3 regions of the Erwinia sp. L03-1 genome follow, and region 2 is predicted to be linked to each of the others. Evidence: predicted binding sites of a transcription regulator. Region 2 holds the regulator's gene; each other region holds the start of a gene.
What was found. Region 2 encodes LexA, which represses DNA repair genes until DNA is damaged. Its sites were predicted from a motif close to TNCTGTATGTACATACAGNA; they were not measured.

Region 1 (3,228 bases), 2.3 Mb from region 2:
ATTTTCGGCATGAAGATAGTCCAGCACGTCGGGATCTTCACGCTGGTCATCGCGCAGCCAGTAATAATTATCTGTTCGCGTTTCGCCATGCAGCGTCATCTCGAAAGGTTTTTTTCTGGCTATCGGTGGTGTTTTCATCGCATCTGTCCCGCTCACAAAACATATGCACTAAGGGTGGCATGTTGCTGCGATGAATGCCAGGTAACGATAAAGTGTGATCTGAAGCACGTTCTGAAGCGATGACTATACTCATTACTCTGCCAGCAACCTCAGACCCTCGCCAGGGCGGTATCAGGCAGATGCGAGGCCTGACGACGGCCCGCAGATTTTACTGCACATTTTTAAAAGGGAGCAGATATGCGCTTTAGTAATAACCCACTGTTTATCAACACCGTTTTGCTGGGAGGCACGCCTGAAGATAAGCTGATTGCTGCGTCTAAAGCTGGCTTTCAGCAGGTTGAGCTTTGGCGTCAGGACGTGGAAGACGCGAAGGGCAATGCACAGGACGTAGGGACGTTTACCCGGGAACAAAAACTTTCTCTGACGGATTACCAGGTGCTGCTGGATTTTGACGGCGCGCCGGACGACGAGCGCGAGGATAAGCGTAAGCTGGCCCTTGAGATGCTGGATACGGCCGTAAGCCTGGGCGCAACCACGCTACTCACCCCGGCATCTACGCATCATGCCTGCGTGGCCCATCGGGAAGAAGATGACCTGCGCTGGCTGGTGAAGGAGGCAGATAAACGTGGACTGCGCGTGGCGTTTGAAGCGATGGCGTGGAGCACGCATATCAATACCACCGTTCAGGCATGGCAGATGGTGCAGCGAATCAATGCGCCCAACCTCGGGCTGGTCGTCGATGCGTTTCATATCTTTGCCCGCAACCGTACCATTGCCGATCTTGCGGGGATCCCGATGGAAAAGATTTTCCTCGTCCAGCTTTCAGATCTTAGCACCCTACCCGGGCAGGACCAGCTGATAGATACCGCCCGCCACAGCCGACTGCTGCCTGGCCAGGGAAATTTCCCGCTCTACACGCTGCTGGACTACCTGGAAACTCAGGGTTATGCAGGCCCGCTTGGACTGGAGGTCTTTAACGACAGCTACCACCAGCAGGCTCCTGATGACGTTGCGAAAGAGGCGATGCACGCCCTGAAACGCTGTATTGCCCAGCGGGGCCAGTAAAACCCGCTCAGCCCGGCGGGTCGCGTAACCGCTTAGGGTAGCATAACGGCTGCAAACCCCTTCCGATGCCGGTTGGTTCGCCGTACGACCTCGTATGATTATTCGCCCCGGCCTGCCGCTGGGGCGACTGACCGTTATGCCGCTTTTGGCGTACGGGCAGACTTACGTTTGCTCGCGTTAGCGGATGCACCCTCAGCGGTTTCTTCATCCAGTTCATCCGCGGATGCCTGCACGTCTGCAGGCTGCTGCTCACTCACTTCAACAGGGTCAGCGCTATCAGCCTCTGTGCGGGCAGAAGCGTGATTCGCCTCTGCTTTTGCCCCTTCCGGCATTTTGCTGGTCTTCACAATATGCTGTACGGCATCCTTGTTCTCTGCCAGGAACAGGCCAAAGGCTTCACGCTGCTGCTCATCAAGCGCCACCGGCCCTTCACTCAGCCAGTCGCTGAAGACTTCAGCCATATCAAGCATTTTATCGTAGGCGTCCGCGTCTTTTTTACTGGCGAATGTCATCTTTTCCTCACCTTTTCTAACGACAACGTATTTTATCTCAACAGCCATTCCGCTCACCTCATTTAACTGTATTTTTATACAGTATAGCAGCAGGCTATTTTTAGCTCAAGCCCGGAAAAGCAGATGAATACGCAAACGTTTTCGTTTATACTGCGCGCGTTTTTTTCCTCTAATCAGGTAGCAACTATGACCACTCTCGGAACCGCGCTGCGCCCTGCCGCAACCCGCGTAATGCTGTTAGGATCAGGTGAACTGGGTAAGGAAGTCGCGCTGGAATGCCAGCGTCTTGGCGTCGAGGTGATTGCCGTCGATCGCTACGCCGATGCGCCCGCAATGCACGTGGCCCATCGTAGCCATGTGATCAATATGCTGGACGGCGAGGCGCTAAAATCACTCGTTGCGCTGGAGCGCCCTGACTATATCGTGCCGGAAATTGAAGCCATCGCCACGGATATGCTGGTTGAGCTGGAGAAACAGGGTCAGCATGTGGTGCCAACCGCCCGCGCGGCGCGTCTGACGATGAACCGTGAAGGTATTCGTCGCCTGGCTGCGGAGGAGCTCAGCTTACCCACCTCTTCCTATCGTTTTGCCGACAGTGAAGCCGCTTTTTTGCAGGCCGCCGATGAAATTGGCTTCCCGTGCATCATTAAGCCGGTAATGAGCTCATCGGGTAAAGGTCAGAGTTTTATCCGCGATGCCTCACAATTGGGCGCTGCCTGGCAGTATGCGCAACAGGGTGGACGGGCGGGTGCCGGACGCGTCATCGTGGAAGGCGTGGTTAAGTTCGATTTTGAAATCACCCTTTTGACCGTGAGCGCGGTTGACGGCATCCATTTTTGCGCCCCCATTGGCCACCGTCAGGAAGACGGCGACTACCGTGAGTCCTGGCAGCCGCAGCAGATGAGCGATCTGGCCTTGCAGCGCGCGCAGCAGATAGCCGAAAAAGTGGTTAGCGCCCTTGGCGGCCACGGCCTGTTTGGCGTGGAGCTGTTTGTGTGCGGCGATGAGGTGGTATTCAGCGAAGTGTCACCGCGGCCACACGATACCGGCATGGTGACGTTGATTTCTCAGGATCTCTCCGAATTCGCCCTGCACGTTCGCGCCTTCCTCGGCCTGCCGATTGGCGGGATCCGCCAGTATGGCTGCGCGGCCTCTGCAGTGATCCTTCCCGAGCTGGAGAGCGATAATGTGCGGTTTGCAAATCTCGGCGCGGTACTGGGGGCCGGTTTGCAGATCCGCCTGTTCGGTAAGCCTGAGATTCAGGGTAAGCGCAGACTGGGCGTCGCGCTGGCGACGGGTCAGGATAGCGACGATGCCGTTCAGCGCGCTGTCGCCTGTGCGGCAGGCATTAAGGTTAGCGGCTAAGACCTCGATTAGCAGCTATGATGCTGTGGTAAAAAAAAAGGATCCTGCGCGGATGCTTTTTTTATTTTGTCACCAGTTGCCGTAAGGATATATTTCCCCTTAATAAATTCTGGTGTCACCGTAATAAACTTAGCCGTAGGGATGTCGCGTGATCCCCTTGCTGGAA
Region 2 (3,228 bases):
GCGTTGAGTCTACCAACAGCTACGTTGTCTGCCATCATTTTGAGCAACCTTCCCACACCTCTGCCATGCTGATCTGCGATCGCTGCGGGTCTGTCGCCGAGAAGCACGCGGAAGGGGTTGAAAATATCCTGAATACGCTGGCCCTTAACTCAGGCTTTACCCTGTCCCATAGCATCATCGAAACGCATGGATTATGTCGGGACTGTAGCGAGGTTGAGGCCTGTACCCATCAGGACAATTGCCACCACGATCACACCCAAAATGCCGGTAAAAAGCGCGGACGCTAACCGGAATGCGAGAAACGCCCCCAGGAGATACATTCAGGACAATAAAGAGGTAAAGATCGCAGATCGTTGCTCAGGTTGGTGTGTACAGGATAACCACTCAGCCTGGATCGTATGATAACTGCCTGGGACAGGGTTTGGATGATTGCCGCTCAGGTGTGGTGTGGGTAAAGGTTGAAAAGGGGATGCGGAGTTTAAGCGGCACGGTCCATGTGCCTGGGTAGGAGTATCTTCCTGAAACGCTTTAATGCTGTCAGAGAAAAGAACTTACTTATCAGAAGCGGTGATTATTGTGGCTTTCCCAGTCGCTGACTTCTTTCTCAGCCTGGTCTTTTGCGTAGCCATAGCGCTCCTGAATTTTACCGACCAGCTGATCGCGTTTACCTTCTACGACCGTCATGTCGTCATCGGTCAGCTTGCCCCATTTTTCTTTCACTTTACCCTTCAACTGTTTCCAGTTACCGCCGGCTTCATCTTTATTCATCTTGTGTCTCCTGACTTTGAGTGTAAAGAGCTTTAGGTGTAAGAGATTTAGTACAATCGTCTAAGCATAACGCCTGGCAGCAATATAAAACGCTGCTGAACTGCTTAACCTAACGATAATTGTAGTAGAAGATGAGGGGATTGCACGGAACGACACGATAATAAGCGGCAGATTAAGACTATTCCTGCCCGGGTGGATAAAAAACTGTTTTTTATCAATGATTAACCAGGCGATGCAAGATACATTTCACTGACCCGAAGGCAAAAACCACGTTCCGTTGCGCTGGTGCCGCCGCCATATCGCGCCCTGCGTTAGCCCTCTTAACAGCAGAAAAACCGTGACCGCCAGCCACAGACCGTGATTCCCCAGCACCGGAACGGTAATCAGGGTCAGGCCATAACCCAGCGCCGCCAGTGCCATGCTGTTACGCATCTCTGCGGCGCGGGTTGCACCGATAAACATGCCATCCAGCAGGTAACACCAGACGCCGCATACCGGCAGAAGGACCTGCCAAATCAGGTAGCGATCCGCCTGCTGCTGTAAAGCAGGGATCGAGGTAAGCAGTGCGACAATATAAGGCCCGGCAAAGGCATAGAGCAGTGAGAAAAACAGCGCGACCCATCCCGCCTGACGGCATGCCGCGTGCCATATCAGCAGCACAAGATTCGCCAGCGTGGCAGGCGCGCTGAGCCAGCGGATATGCATAAACAGTGATGCCTGGTACTGCACGTCAGGATCGCCGCCGACCAGCGTCAGCGCCAGATGCGTAAGAGGGGATTGCAGGGCGATAAAAGCCAGTCCGCCCGCCAGCGCAATGCAGAGAGGCTGCATAAGCGCGCGTGCAAGCGCAGCTTTGTCACCCGGCACCGAAAGCCTGAGCGGTCAGTCCGGTGGTGCTCATGCGCAGAAAAAGCAGCAGCATAAACAGGAAGCTGGTGATGGTGGTGCCGATCGCAACGCCCGCAAGATAGACAGGCTTATCGAGGTGGCCAATGACAGCGGTATCGACCAGCCCCAGCAGCGGCACGGTAATATTTGAGAGGATCATCGGCAGCGCAAGCCGCCAGAGGCTTTTGTCAGCAGCGTTTAGAAATCGCATCGGTACCCACTGCGCGACGGGTGTCTGCGCAAGTCACTGTCATACACATCGTCTGCTGAGTGGTAGCCAACGATAAACTGACGCGCTGGCGAAGCGGCGCGTCAGTTAACAGTCAGTTAGAACGGATAAAACGGTTATCAAACCCAGTTACCGTTACGGATCACACCCACGGCAAGACCTTCAATCGACAGGGTCTGCTGGCGAAGATCGACGACGATCGGCTCGAAATCGCTGTTTTCAGGCAGAAGATGGACCGTGTTGCCCTGCTTTTTCAGCCGTTTGACGGTAACTTCATCATCAATACGTGCAACCACAACCTGGCCGTTACGCACTTCCTGGGTTTTGTGCACCGCCAGAAGATCGCCATCCATAATGCCAATATCTTTCATCGACATGCCACTCACGCGCAGCAGGAAGTCGGCGCTGGGTTTAAACAAACCTGGGTCAACCTTGTAGTGGCCTTCGATATGTTCCTGGGCCAGCAGCGGCTCACCGGCGGCGACGCGGCCAATCAGCGGCAGGCCTTCTTCGTCTTCCATCATCAGTCGAATGCCGCGCGAGGCACCGGACACAATCTCAATTACGCCTTTACGTGCCAGTGCCTTGAGATGTTCTTCCGCCGCATTTGGGGAGCGGAAGCCAAGCTGTGCGGCAATTTCTGCCCGCGTTGGCGGCATGCCGGTCTGGTTAATATGGGCGCGTATCAGGTCATAAACCTGTTGCTGTCTTACCGTTAGTGCTTTCATCCCGCCCCCTGGTTGTTTATACAGTCGACTGTGAGTATATACAGGTATTTGCGCAATGAAAACCTAAAGATGGACAAAAAACAGCAGTTTGTCTGATTCTGGAACGTCTATCGCATATGTGGCACTAACAACATCAGCCAGGTGGTCATCGCCATGAGAATAGTCAGCAGCACTGCCGCTGAACCCATATCCTTTGCGCGGCCTGCCAGCGGGTGCCGCTCACTGCCGATGCGGTCCACTATCGCTTCTATGGCGCTGTTAAGCAGTTCAACCACGACCACCAGCACCACCGAACCGATCAGCAGCACCCGGGTTATCGGCGTCACGTCCAGCCAGCAGGCCAGCACGATGGCGACAAGCGCCACAATGGCTTCCTGACGAAAAGCCGCCTCGTTTTGCCATGCCGCACGCAGTCCCTGCCACGAATAACCTGCGGCCTTGATAATTCTGGTCAATCCGGTGACGTTATTTGTCATAATGAGGGAACCCTTTGAACTGTTTAACGTCAATGTCTGGGTGGCGCACATTTTGCAACACCACAGATCTCACTGGCGCTTTCTGGTATGCTTGCCGCGCTTTGCTAACAAGAGGCTTCATGTTGTCTATGTCAGGTTG
Region 3 (3,228 bases), 1.4 Mb from region 2:
TCAAGCGGAGAGAAATCAAAGGCACCAGCAGTATTCAGCTTAGCGGTCGACTGCGGATGTTCCGCAGCCTCACCGTAACGCTGCTGTTGCTGCTCACTGAACTGACGTGCCAGCGCGGCCTGCTGCTGTGACTCTTCATCCTCCCCGATCAACTCTTCGCCATAGCGAACCTGCTGCTGCGCCATAAAGGCTTCGCGCAGGTGTGCTTCCTCCTGCATCGCTTCCTCACTCTGGGGAGCGGCATACTGCGAGTCGGTCCCAACCTGCTGCTGTCGCAGCTCCTCTTCTCTCGCTTTCTCCTCGGCAATACGCTGAGAAGGCAGTTTGATGCCATAGGAAGCCAGTTCACGCCGCGTGGGCAGTTTAACCGGGTTTGGCCGGGGCAGTGAGGGTCCGATCCCCTGCTTCACCTGCGGATTGCGACCCTCGCTGGTGGCACTAAAGCCGGGCATAAATGCTGCCGCCGAAGCTGCCGTTGTAGCCAGCGGCGCAGCATTATTCGCCGCCGGGCCAGCAGCGATATCAGCGGGCTGGACGGCAGGTGAGGCCGTGAACTCAAAGGGTGAAGAAGAGGAAGCCTCACGCCAGTTACCCATCTGCGGCCCATCGTCTTCATCCATTACCGGTCTTGAAGGTGCTGGGGTGTCGGCCGGAACCTCGAAGCGATAAAGTTCTGGATCAGGTTCTGCCTGTGCAGCAGAGGCAGAACCTGTGTCGTATAAGGACGCGCCCTCTCTTACAGGCGCAAAGGTCGCGGCGCCTGTAGACCCAGCAGCAGCTACTGCACCGGATGCTACTGCTGCGGTCGAAGCCAGCTGCGCATTGTTATCATTTCGCACGGACGTCTGACGGGCAGCGGAACCCAGCAGCGCGTCGTCATCATTATGGCCAGATGGCTGACGGGCAGCAGAAGCCAGCAGCACATCGTCATCATTATGACCGGATGGCTGACGGGCAGCGGAACCCAGCAGCACGTCGTCGTCATGGCCGGATGGCTGGCGGGCAGAAGAACCCAGCAGCACGTCGTCATCATGGCCGGATGGCTGGCGGCCAGCGGAACCCAGCAGCACGTCGTCATGTCGATCGGCTGGTGAGTGGGCAGCGACTGATGACGCTTCCTCCGCGTCTTCGTCATCATAGTCGTCTTCATGCCAGCGGCGATCGTCACGAGAACGATTGCTGGCGAACGTCAGCACGCCCATCACCACGCCGCCAATTTTCTCGGCAATAGTGAGCCATGACCATCCGGTATAGAGCGTTAACCCAGCTGCCCAGATGCAGAGCAGCGTCAACGTGCCGGTAGCGCCGTTGAACCAGGGCGCCATTGCATTGACAATCAGGCTGCCAATGACCCCACCGGAGGCAAAGTACCAGATATCATCCGCGTTAAGCGCTGCCAGGCCGCAGGTGGTGATCACCAGCGCCAGCACGCCAATCAAGCGCAGGCCGACCGCAAAATAGTCAATATAGTCCTGAGAGTGGCGCTGACTAAAGGTTATCCAGCACAGGCCCAGTATCACCGGCGGGATGGCGTAGGCCATTACGCCGAAAATAAAGAACAGCGTATCCGCAAGCCATGCGCCAATACCGCCGCCCAGATTATGGATAGGTTCATGCCAGGCGGTCTGTGACCAGCTGGGATCGGAGGGATTGAAGCTCACCAGCGCAACCATCAGGTAGACGGCGAAAAGAGCGACAATAATCAGCAACGCTTCCAGCAGGCGACGCCCGCTGCTCAGAGGTTGCAGGGAAACTTCTTTATCTTCTGTGTATTCCTGGCTCAAGAGTTCTCTCCAGGTGCCCGTAAACTATGAAGGAAAAAACGCCGGGCAAGCCCGACGCTGAACCTGTATGAATTCACAGGAGTGTACCCAAATCCGACAGAATTTGCACCTGCCCTGTGTTACCGCGTCTTAATGACCAGGCGGTTACTTTGTTTCACTTCTTCCATCACCACGTAGGTCCGCGTATCGTTCACGCCCGGCAGGCGTAGCAGGGTTTCACCCAGCAATTTACGGTAGGCTGACATATCGGGCACACGCGTTTTCAACAGATAGTCGAAATCGCCGGAAACAAGATGACACTCTTGAGTTTCCTCAAGTTTTTGTACGGCGGCGTTAAATTGTTCGAATACGTCAGGCGCACCACGATTCAGAGTAATCTCAACAAATACCAGCAGCGAGGCATCCAGGTAGTGGGGATTGAGCTGAGCGGTGTAGCCCAGAATAAATCCCTGCCTTTCCAGACGACGAACACGCTCAAGGCATGGCGTCGGCGATAGCCCCACGCGTTTAGACAACTCGACGTTTGAAATTCGGCCATCTTTCTGCAGTTCATTTAAAATGTTGCGGTCGATTCTGTCGAGGTCTTTACCCGGTCGTTTTTTATTGTCTACCATTATTATTGTCTCTCTTAATGCCTTCCCTTTACCTGCCATACCCTGAACAATGCCGCTGTTACAGAGTTGTTTAAGTGAAGTCTGGCGCCTGTTGCGATTTTAAAACGCCCATCCGTATGACGCATGCTGTCTGTCCACACCATGCGTCATGACCAATGACAGACTGAGTTTATCCGGTAACGGCTAAAACACGGGATAAACCCGGTTCCGTCGGCCAGAATACCCTCTGCTTCCATTACTGTTTTCGCAAAAGACCAGCCGATTGTCAAAGTAAAACAACTAAAATCAGTACAACATGCCAAACGCGTGACTGCATGACTGTTTTTAAATGAATATTTCTGTCTTTCTGCACCACAAAATGGCCTTCGGTGCCCCATTTTGGGGCAGTGCTCCCGATAATGGCGCAGCCTGAATGGTTAAAGCTTTTACATCTATTGTTAACAAAATTGCAGAACGCTTTTTTTGCTGCGCTAAATTCCCTACAATCGGAAAAAGTTTGCCAGTTAAAAAAAGAGGGGCTTATGAGCACGGCCAAACACAGTAAATTACTTATCCTGGGTTCCGGCCCGGCAGGCTACACCGCTGCGGTGTATGCTGCGCGAGCGAACCTGAACCCGGTATTAATTACCGGTTTAGAAAAAGGCGGTCAGCTGACCACCACCACTGAAGTGGAAAACTGGCCCGGCGATCCCCACGGTCTGACCGGCCCGCTGCTGATGGAGCGCATGCAGGAACATGCCGAAAAGTTTAATACGGAAATTATTTTCGATCATATCCATACCGTCGACCTGCAAAACCGTCCCTTCCGTCTGACCGGCGACAGCGGTGAA

Region 1: AC4PCC_RS09330 (YebG family protein) is a predicted target of LexA. The motif match lies at 1,762-1,781, and genes of this name have one in related genera.
Region 3: AC4PCC_RS13490 (DNA translocase FtsK 4TM domain-containing protein) is a predicted target of LexA. The motif match lies at 1,846-1,865, and genes of this name have one in related genera.

What each region holds. Positions count from the first base shown of each region.
Region 1 covers NZ_CM178762.1:2,020,619-2,023,846, reverse strand. Annotated here, with positions in the region: gene AC4PCC_RS09340 (prolyl oligopeptidase family serine peptidase) at 1-138, opposite strand, end outside; gene AC4PCC_RS09335 (sugar phosphate isomerase/epimerase family protein) at 358-1,185, shown strand; gene AC4PCC_RS09330 (YebG family protein) at 1,320-1,745, opposite strand; gene purT (formate-dependent phosphoribosylglycinamide formyltransferase) at 1,884-3,062, shown strand; gene AC4PCC_RS09320 (hypothetical protein) at 3,192-3,228, opposite strand, start outside.
Region 2 covers NZ_CM178762.1:4,315,098-4,318,325, forward strand. Annotated here, with positions in the region: gene zur (zinc uptake transcriptional repressor Zur) at 1-287, shown strand, start outside; gene AC4PCC_RS19800 (CsbD family protein) at 559-768, opposite strand; partial or broken gene AC4PCC_RS19805 (MATE family efflux transporter) at 1,015-1,867, opposite strand; gene lexA (transcriptional repressor LexA) at 2,005-2,613, opposite strand; gene AC4PCC_RS19815 (diacylglycerol kinase) at 2,721-3,089, opposite strand; gene plsB (glycerol-3-phosphate 1-O-acyltransferase PlsB) at 3,218-3,228, shown strand, end outside.
Region 3 covers NZ_CM178762.1:2,923,375-2,926,602, forward strand. Annotated here, with positions in the region: gene AC4PCC_RS13490 (DNA translocase FtsK 4TM domain-containing protein) at 1-1,784, opposite strand, end outside; gene lrp (leucine-responsive transcriptional regulator Lrp) at 1,904-2,398, opposite strand; gene trxB (thioredoxin-disulfide reductase) at 2,920-3,228, shown strand, end outside.